One region of the Ureibacillus thermophilus genome, then DNA from elsewhere that is predicted to be linked to it. Evidence: riboswitches for the same ligand, from Rfam matches in the RefSeq annotation. Region 1 holds a riboswitch; each other region holds the start of a gene.
The links. Region 1 has a riboswitch for thiamine pyrophosphate ahead of thiC (phosphomethylpyrimidine synthase ThiC). Riboswitches for the same ligand answer to the same signal wherever they lie in the genome.

Region 1 (3,165 bases):
GGTCCTAATGTGTAAAACGGCGCACCTTTACAAATTTCGATTTGCTTATCGACATTTTCTTTAATTTTATGCATCGGCACATGCCCTGGCCCTTCGATCATCACTTGCACATCATGCTTCCAAGCGATTTCCGTTAATTCTCCAAGCGTCTCCAATTCAGCAAACTGTGCTTCGTCATTCGCATCGGCAATCGAGCCTGGACGCAGCCCGTCTCCAAGCGATACTGCAATATCATACGTTTTCAAAATCTCGCATATTTCTTCAAAATGCGTGTATAAGAAGTTTTCTTCATGGTGGGCTAAACACCATTGCGCCATAATCGAGCCGCCGCGTGAAACAATGCCAGTCGTTCGGTTTACCGTCATCGGTATGTAACGAAGCAGCACCCCCGCGTGAATCGTAAAATAGTCCACCCCTTGTTCCGCTTGTTCGATGAGCGTATCACGGTAAATTTCCCACGTTAAGTCTTCAACGACGCCGTTCACTTTTTCAAGCGCTTGATAAATCGGAACCGTCCCGACAGGCACAGGGGAATTGCGAATAATATATTCTCGTGTCGCATGAATGTGTTTTCCCGTCGATAAGTCCATAATCGTGTCTGCTCCCCAGCGCACCGCCCAAAGCATTTTTTCGACTTCTTCTTCAATGGATGATGTGACTGCGGAATTACCAATATTCGCGTTAATTTTTACATGAAAACGACTCCCAATAATCATCGGTTCACTTTCCGGATGGTTAATATTCGAAGGAATAATCGCTCTGCCTTCGGCAACTTCTTGACGCACGATTTCCGGATCTATATTTTCGCGAATCGCAACAAATTCCATCTCCGGCGTAATAATCCCTCGTTTTGCGTAATGCATTTGTGTTACAGTTTTTCCTTTTTTTGCGCGCAGTGGTTTTCTCTCGAAAGGCAGAGTCATTTCTGATTGCTTCTCATTACGGAATCCGTTATCTTCCGGTTTCACTGGACGCCCCTCGTATTCTTCAACGTCGCCCCTTTCTAAAATCCAGCGTTTTCTTAGCGGCGGCAATCCTTTTTGAATGTCCGGCTGAAAATCAGGATCGGTGTAAGGACCGCTTGTGTCATAAACACGAACAGGTTCATTTTCGATGATTCCTGTTTCTGTCTTTGTTGGACTTAACGTAATTCCTCTCATCGGTACACGAATATCCGGTCTTGAACCTTCGACATACACTTTTTTACTCGCAGGAAATTGCATGAAAGATTTGATGTTTTGCATGTAACGCCTCTCCCTTAAAATAATGATTTAGGATCTGAAGTTACACCAAAACGCGGGGCGGAGATAGGAGAATATATGCGGAAATAAAAATCGGGTTCTCTAAGAGAACCCGATGGAACGCAAATAGCGAAACGTACGCAACAAACACATACACTCCCGCTATCTACTTCCCTACGCTGGTATAACCCAGATCAGGTTCAAAGGGTCAAAGAACTTAAGCGCGTTCTTTTCTCAGTCCAAGCTATTGGACTCCCCTAGTAGATAAGCGACAAACTTATTTAATTTTTCTTAATATTAACATACTTATGATGCAATGTAAATACGCTTCCTTATACGGTAAACCGGTTTAACATTGTTTGCATATTTTCTGCCATTTTGCTTAACGATGATGCCGATGAAGCAATTTCCTCCATCATCTTGTTTGGTCAATCACCAATTCCCCTACAAGATTCATTAAATATTCCAACCTCTCTACATCCACTCGAACCGTCGAAGAAATTTTCTTTTTTTGCTGGTTGGCCTTTTCTTTTTTATTAAATTTAGTTTCCTCTGTTTCACGCGGTTCTTTTTGGCTTGTCGATTCATCAAATATAGCTGTTTTTGAAATTTCTTTTAAGCTGCTTTGCTCAATCTCAGAAAGCTGGCTAATACATTCCAGCAGTTCTTCCTTCGTTCTCATAGTTAAAACTATGAAACACATATTTCCTTGAAAGATATCTTCATTTTCCATTACTTCAACACTTGGGAAAGTAGCAATGATTTCCCCTATTTCACTGATGGCATTTTGTATCAATAATGCCCTTACACTTTTCATTAAGGAATCTTTACATATCTGAATCTTAATTTCATAAGCGTTATGTCCAAGGATTAAACCATTGCGCAAAACATCTTTTTGATATTCATCTAATTCATACTCTTCCGTCAGTTGCACCTGCTCTAGTTTTGAATGATGTATCGCTTGATTTGTATGTAATGCCCCCAACTGTTTGATGAAAGGCTGTATATCCATATCATCCAAAGTTCCGTCAATGATTGATTCTTTCATGCGTCGAATTAAATCGATACAGTCGAATATAATGTTGATGATCGCAGGAGTGACTTGAATCTTCTTTTGCCGGATTTGATCAAAGATGTTTTCCAAATGATGGGTGCACTCTTTCATTTTTTCAAATCCCATGGATGCGGAAGAACCCTTTAATGTGTGAGCAGCTCTAAAAATATTTTCAATCGTCTTCACATTGTTTGGATCTTTTTCTAAATGAAGTATTTCTGCATCTAAAATTTGCAGCTGTTTGTCAACTTCATCTAAAAAAACACCTAAATAGTTCGATACATCAAATTCAGCCATAATTGCACCTTCTAACTAACATGATGGTTGTCATATAAAACTTTTTCCAGATTTAACACTCCGATGACTTGTTCCTTATGTTTTGCATAATAGATGACGATGTCTTCTTCTATTGTTTGATTATTCGAAACAGGCTCCACATGCTCTTCATCAAATTTTGTTACCATGTTGATTTTATCTACGAGCAGCCCAATATTTTCGTTTTTCCCTTGTACAATAACGATTCGGTTTTTCTTGTTTTTTTCAGGGGTAGGCAATTGAAAACGTTTATGTAAATTTACAATCGGAATGATATTTCCTCTTAGATTTATCACTCCCTCAATATATGGGTTGATGCCTGGTATGCTCGTAATGGACGGAACCCGCAAAATTTCAACGACCTCTTCAATAAAAAACGCGTATAATTGTTCGTTCAGTGAAAAAACGACAAACTGATTCCCATCAACTTGATCAAAACCTTTCATTTCAGTGCATCCTTTCTGGAGAAAATACATTATTATTTTGGGCCTATTTATTACTTTTGAGAATCAGAATTTATTCCTATCACCCTTATAATATGTATAGTAATAATTA
Region 2 (3,165 bases), 590 kb from region 1:
TCCATGTGCCAAGCGAACATCAAATCGATTACCAAAGATATGAAATGGAACTGCATCTTGTGCACAAAAATAATAAAGGAAAGATTGCGGTCATTGGCGTTTTGATTGAAGCAGGCAAAGAAAACGAAATGGTGGAAGAATTATGGAATTTTTTGCAGGATGATCGATTAAAGGAGAAGGAAATTGAATCTATTCATCTATTGTCATTGATACCTGAGCAAAGGTCTGCCTTTTACTATTCAGGCTCATTGACTACCCCTCCGTGTACTGAAGGTGTTCATTGGATTGTATTTGAATCTCCAATCGATTTTTCAAACAAACAAATTGCTTCATTTTATCAAGTTTATGGCTATAACAGTCGTCCGCTACAGCCAATAAATGGCAGGGACATATACAAATTATCCGTTCAGTAATAATAGTTTCAAATAGCTAAGGGGCGTCTGAAAAAACATTTTGAGACGCCTCAGATAAAATATTATCTTCCAAATTCTTCTGAAATAAAAAAACATCGTTCGTAAGTCAGAAAAAGAATAAGAATAGAAGAAAGCTATTTTTGAAGTATTATTAAAGGGGAAATGATGATACTAAGGAATGTGATAACCGGAAAGGGAGGAATATTTTTTGAGAATAATAATAGAATGGATTTATGATTATAAAGATGTTGAAACTACTTTCCGCTCGGATGAACTCCCTCCCGCCCATGCTCTTGCCATTTCAGAAGAATTAAGGAAAACCGGTAGAGCCAAAAATATTACCTTAATTGATGAACATGACTCAACATGGACGGTCAAAGAATTAAAAAAATATTTAACGGAAATGGAAACTGAACCGACGAACATATGCGTTTATTTCGACGGCGGTTTTAACCGTGAAAGCCGCATGGCAGGTTTAGGATGTGTCATCTATTTTGAACAAAATGGAAAAAGATTTCGTAGGAGAAAAAATTTATTAGTAAATGGCCTTGCGTCAAATAATGAAGCTGAATATGCAGCTCTTCATTTTTCTATTCAAGAATTGGAATCATTGGGTGTACATCATCAAACGGTTCATTTTATGGGGGATTCACAAGTAGTAATTAATCAAATAAGCGGAGAATGGCCTGTTTATGAAAAAGAGCTGTCCAATTGGGCGGATAAAATTGATGAAAGTTTAAATCAATTAGGAATCAAACCGGTTTTTGAGTTGGTGGGAAGAAAGCAAAATGAAGAGGCGGATCGATTAGCAACACAAGCATTGCATGACATCGAAATTGACGGAAAAATCGAATTGAAAGAATAAAAATTTTTATTCTCTTAAAAGAAACAATGGATTATGTTATAATGTTCAAAACAATTTCATATGATTCATTTTTGCAGGGGTGGCCGAATGGTCTGAGAAGGTGATTTCACCTAACCCTTTGAACCTGATACAGCTAGTACTGCCGTAGGGAGCAAAAATGCCTTTACTATTCCGTTTGAGTGGTATTGTGTTTTTTTGTTCTCCAATGTATGGAGAGATTTTTATTTTCATATGGAAATTGGAACATTGCAGGGGTGGCCGAATGGTCTGAGAAGGTGATTTCACCTAACCCTTTGAACCTGATGCAGTTAGCACTGCCGTAGGGAGCAATGGATGGAACCACATGTTGGTTGTTCAATGCTCTTTTGCGCTGTGCAAAAGGGCATTTTTTATTACAAAACCAATGGAAGGGTGGAAATGATGAGTTTATTTAAAATCCGTCAAAAAAATCCTTTAATTCATTGCATCACAAACGATGTGGTAACGAATTTTACCGCCAATGGACTGCTTGCCATTGGCGCATCTCCAGTAATGTCCGATGAACCATTGGATGTGGAGGACATGACTTCCATTGCCAATGCGTTGTTAATCAACATTGGAACATTAAATAAACATTCCGTTGAAGCTATGTTTTTAGCTGGGAAAAAAGCAAATAAGTTAAACATTCCCGTTGTGCTGGATCCTGTAGGGGCTGGCGCTACAAAATACCGGAAAGAAGTGACGGAAAATCTATTGAAAGAAATAAAATTTGATTTGATTCGCTGCAATGCAGGTGAATTGGCAGCGATTGCAGGAATTCAATGGCAAGCAAAAGGGGTAGATAGTGGGGAAGGAGAGATGGACATTCTTTCTGTCACAAAGGAAGTGGCTAAAAAGTATAAAACCATTGTCGCGGTTTCAGGAAAAGAAGATATTGTAACAGATGGGGAAAAAGCGGATTTTGTTTCGGGCGGCCATGAATGGATGACCCAAGTGACAGGAACAGGTTGTTTATTAAGCGCCATTTGTGCAGGTGCATTAAGTTTGGAAGGAGACTCATATGAAAATATTTTGAATGTACTCATGGATTATAAAAAAGTGGCGGAGTTTGCTTCGAAAGAAAAATATCTAGGTTCCTTCCAAGTGGAGATATTAAATGGGTTGCACCAAATTTCAAGAGGTGAAGCAATATGAATATCGTTATGACGATAGCTGGTTCAGATAGCGGAGGAGGAGCGGGCATTCAGGCGGACTTGAAAACATTCCAGGAGCTGGACGTTTTTGGTACATCTGTAATCACCGCATTAACGGCGCAAAACACTTTGGGTGTCCACGGCATTTTTCCTGCAACTCCAGAATTTGTCGAGCAGCAATTGAATGCGGTATTGGATGATTTGAAAGTGAAAGCCTTAAAAACAGGAATGTTATTTTCCAAAGAGATCATCGAAAGGATTGCCAAAAAATTGCGGGAACAACAAATTCAAATCGTTGTGGATCCGGTTATGATTGCAAAAGGGGGACATGCATTATTAAAAGAGGATGCGGTGCAAGCGATGATTAAGGAGCTGATTCCCATTGCAACGGTGGTGACCCCGAACATACCGGAAGCCGAAGCAATTACCGGAATGGCAATCGATACAGAAGAAGATATAAAACAGGCAGCGGAAAAATTATTGAGCATTGGCGTTGGATGTGTCGTAATGAAAGGCGGCCACATGGATGAGCCTACTGCAACGGATCGAATCTATTTCCAAGATGGTTCAACCTTTCAATTAAAATCAAAAAGAATTCATACAAAACATACCCATGGAACCGGATGCACTTTTTCTGCTGCTATTACCGCCTATTTAGGAAGGGGCTTTTCAGTAAAAGATTCCATTATCGAGGCTAAAAAATATGTCCAATCGG
Region 3 (3,165 bases), 350 kb from region 1:
CGAAGCGCAGAAACATAAATTTGCTGTACAAGGTCAATTGGAATCAAAGCGTCAACAATTGAGCGAAATCGAAGAAATATTCATCACCTTAAATGCACCGATTGCTGAAGAAGAGAAATTCATTAATGAATTGCAAACCATTCAAAACAAGGTAAAAGTAGTGGAAGGACAAAAAGAAGAGCTCTCCTCCAGCAAAAAACACCTAAAAAGGCTGCAGGAAGCAAAAGAGCAGGTTGAGAAGCTTCAAAAGGAAAGTGCACAAAAATATAATGAAGTCCATGAAAAATATACGAAGGAAAAAACAATACTTGAGCAGCAAAAAAAATCCATTCCTGAAGAAATCCATGATCTTTCTCAATTGAAAACCGCATTGCAAGAAGCCATCCGTCTAAAAGGTCAGTTAAAAGAATCTTGGGAGCGGGCGCAAATTGCATATCAGGAAGCTTCTAAACAAATCGCAGCGGTTGAAGAAGCATTTAAACAAACAACGGAACAAGCAGACCATATTCAAAGAAAAGTTCAAAAGGTGAAAGAAGCTTTTCTATCTGCCCTTAAGGAAGCGCAATTTGCTTCAACGGAAGAATTTTTGCAGGCCCAGCTTTCGCCGCAAAAAATAGAATCATTGCAAAAGCAATATGAAGATTATTCAAAACAACTTCATTCATTGGAAACCCAAGTGAGGGAAGGGGAAGAAAAGCTGAAAGGCAAAGAAAAGGTGGACTTAACCGAAGCAGAAAGAGAGTTGAAAGTGCTTCAGTCCAATTATGAAAAAGCTCTGGACGCTTTAAATCATTCCAAAGCTTGTGAAAAGCATTGCATTGACTTTGCAGAAAAGTTGGAGCAAGTAGCAAGCGATATATTTCGGATGGAGGAGAAATCCAATCAAATCATCGACCTTTACAATTTGCTCCGTGGACAAAACAGCAAAAAAATTTCCTTTGAACGCTACGTGCAAATGGGTTATTTGGAGCTTATTACCGAAGCGAGCAATCTGCGCCTGAAAAACTTATCAAACGGCCAGTATTACTTGCAAGTTTCAGACCGGGTAGAATCTTATGGACGAGCAAGCGGGTTAGGATTGGATGTATATGATACGTATACTGGGCAAACAAGGGATGTCAAAACATTATCTGGCGGAGAGAAATTTAATGCCTCTTTAAGTTTGGCGCTCGGGATGGCAGATGTCATTCAAAGCTACCAAGGAAATGTCAATATTGAGACAATGTTTATCGATGAAGGATTTGGCTCCCTTGATGAAGAATCTTTAATGAAAGCAATCGACACGCTCATCGAACTTCAAAAATCCGGACGAATGATCGGGGTTATATCTCATGTGGAAGAGTTAAAATCTGCAATGCCTGCTGTTTTACACGTGGAAAAATTAAAAGAAGGCTATAGTAAAACAACCATTCTATTAAAATAATAAAGTGTTGAAATATTTTTATAATTTGATACAATGGCATTGTTCCCAACAGAATAGTTTAGGTGTACCACAAGGGGTGCTGATGAAGTCAGCTGAGAGTGTGCCGTATTGCACTAACCCTTTGAACCTGTAAGTTAGTACTTGCGTAGGGATGTGGGATAGAAACCGAAACAAATGCGTTCGGATCTGTCCGAACGCTTTTTTCTTTTCTATCCTTCTCTCGCGTTCCAGTAACGAAGAGAAAGGAGAATGTAGAATGAGAAATAAAAAATTATTATGGATGATTGAGATTGCTTTGTTTGCCGCCATTGGCTACGTGCTGGACCAAATCAAATTTTCCATTTGGGCGCAAGGCGGTTCTGTAAGTTTTGTGATGCTGCCCATTATTTTAATCGCTATTCGTTGGGGACTATCAGCTGGGCTTATTACAGGCTTGCTAGTTGGACTGCTAAATATGACGATTAATCCGTATATTGTCCATTGGGCGCAAGCTCTCCTAGATTATGTCTTTGCCTTTACCTTTGTTGGATTTGCCGCCATTGTAAGAAAGCAAGTATTAAATGGCGTAGCGACAAACCACAAAAAGAAAATTGCAATATATGTTGTCATCGGAACAATAGTGGGTGGACTATTACGCTATATTTGCCATATACTTGCAGGAGCTATTTTCTTTAAAGAATATGCAGGAGAGCAAAATGCTTGGATTTACTCCATCGTTTATAATGGCACATATATGCTTCCTGCCATTGTCATCACAGCTATCGCAGCGGCATTCATCTTTACAGCAAGCCCACGACTCATTAAAAGAGAAAATGAATAATCTCTGTCATTAGACAGTTTTACAATAAAAGATGAGGTTGGGACAAATCTAAAAAAACATCATTTTCTCCAAAGAGAAAATGATGTTTTTTTGATATGTTATTAAAATTGATTTCCTTTCCGGGGACGCTTTCCGCAGGCCCGCCTCTGAGTCATTCCTTCGCTCCTCGTGGTCTCGAGAGGGCTCGTCGCAGGAAAGCTTTGCATTTACTTCCTTGAACTTGCTCCGCTTTGCGACTAAGCGTGCGAGACAGGAACTTGCCCCGTCACTTCAATCAATTTTTCGTTATATCAATTTTTTATCAAAACTATTTCAACTGCCCCTTTAATTTTTTGTTTATGTCCCAGCCTCTTTTCATTTTTTGTTGAGGATTTTCCAATGATCTCAACAATTTCTCTGCTGATATTGTGTAAAATAATCAAGGAATTCCCGAATGATTGATAGAATATGATATATTATAAAATGAAATTGTATAGAAGAAAGGATCTTTTACATGATTGTCAAAACACAAGAAGAATTAGAAGCATTAAAAAAAATCGGCCGCATTTGCGCTGAGATTCGCGATGCAATGAAAGCGGCAACAAAACCAGGAATCACAACGAAAGAATTAGATGAAATTGCCGGCCGTATGTTTAAAGAGGCAGGTGCCCTTTCAGCTCCTAAAGGGGAATACGATTTCCCTGGCTATACATGTATCAGTGTCAATCATGAAGTCGCCCACGGTATTCCTGGAAATAAAGTGATTAAAGAAGGTGACTTAGTCAACATTGATGTTTCTGGTTCTCTAAATGGCTATTTTGCTGATACGGGCATTTCTTTTGTAGTCGGAGAAGGCTATGAAGAAAAAGAAAAACTTTGCCGTGTAGCGAAATCTGCTTTTGATCGGGCTATGACGAAAGTAAAAGCCGGTTCAAGATTAAAC

Region 2: it holds a riboswitch for thiamine pyrophosphate, as region 1 does, so the genes downstream of both, thiM (hydroxyethylthiazole kinase) here and thiC (phosphomethylpyrimidine synthase ThiC) in region 1, are expected to answer to the same signal.
Region 3: it holds a riboswitch for thiamine pyrophosphate, as region 1 does, so the genes downstream of both, thiT (energy-coupled thiamine transporter ThiT) here and thiC (phosphomethylpyrimidine synthase ThiC) in region 1, are expected to answer to the same signal.

Annotation. Positions count from the first base shown of each region.
Region 1 covers NZ_CP036528.1:2,602,196-2,605,360, forward strand. The annotation lists gene thiC (phosphomethylpyrimidine synthase ThiC) at 1-1,244, opposite strand, end outside; TPP riboswitch at 1,396-1,510, opposite strand; gene DKZ56_RS15775 (hypothetical protein) at 1,548-1,673, opposite strand; gene DKZ56_RS13000 (Hpt domain-containing protein) at 1,657-2,592, opposite strand; gene DKZ56_RS13005 (chemotaxis protein CheW) at 2,604-3,056, opposite strand.
Region 2 covers NZ_CP036528.1:2,017,071-2,020,235, forward strand. The annotation lists gene DKZ56_RS09990 (carbonic anhydrase) at 1-413, shown strand, start outside; gene DKZ56_RS09995 (reverse transcriptase-like protein) at 622-1,278, shown strand; TPP riboswitch at 1,344-1,446, shown strand; TPP riboswitch at 1,519-1,621, shown strand; gene thiM (hydroxyethylthiazole kinase) at 1,699-2,451, shown strand; gene thiD (bifunctional hydroxymethylpyrimidine kinase/phosphomethylpyrimidine kinase) at 2,448-3,165, shown strand, end outside.
Region 3 covers NZ_CP036528.1:2,951,998-2,955,162, reverse strand. The annotation lists gene DKZ56_RS14975 (AAA family ATPase) at 1-1,423, shown strand, start outside; TPP riboswitch at 1,486-1,592, shown strand; gene thiT (energy-coupled thiamine transporter ThiT) at 1,680-2,243, shown strand; gene map (type I methionyl aminopeptidase) at 2,737-3,165, shown strand, end outside.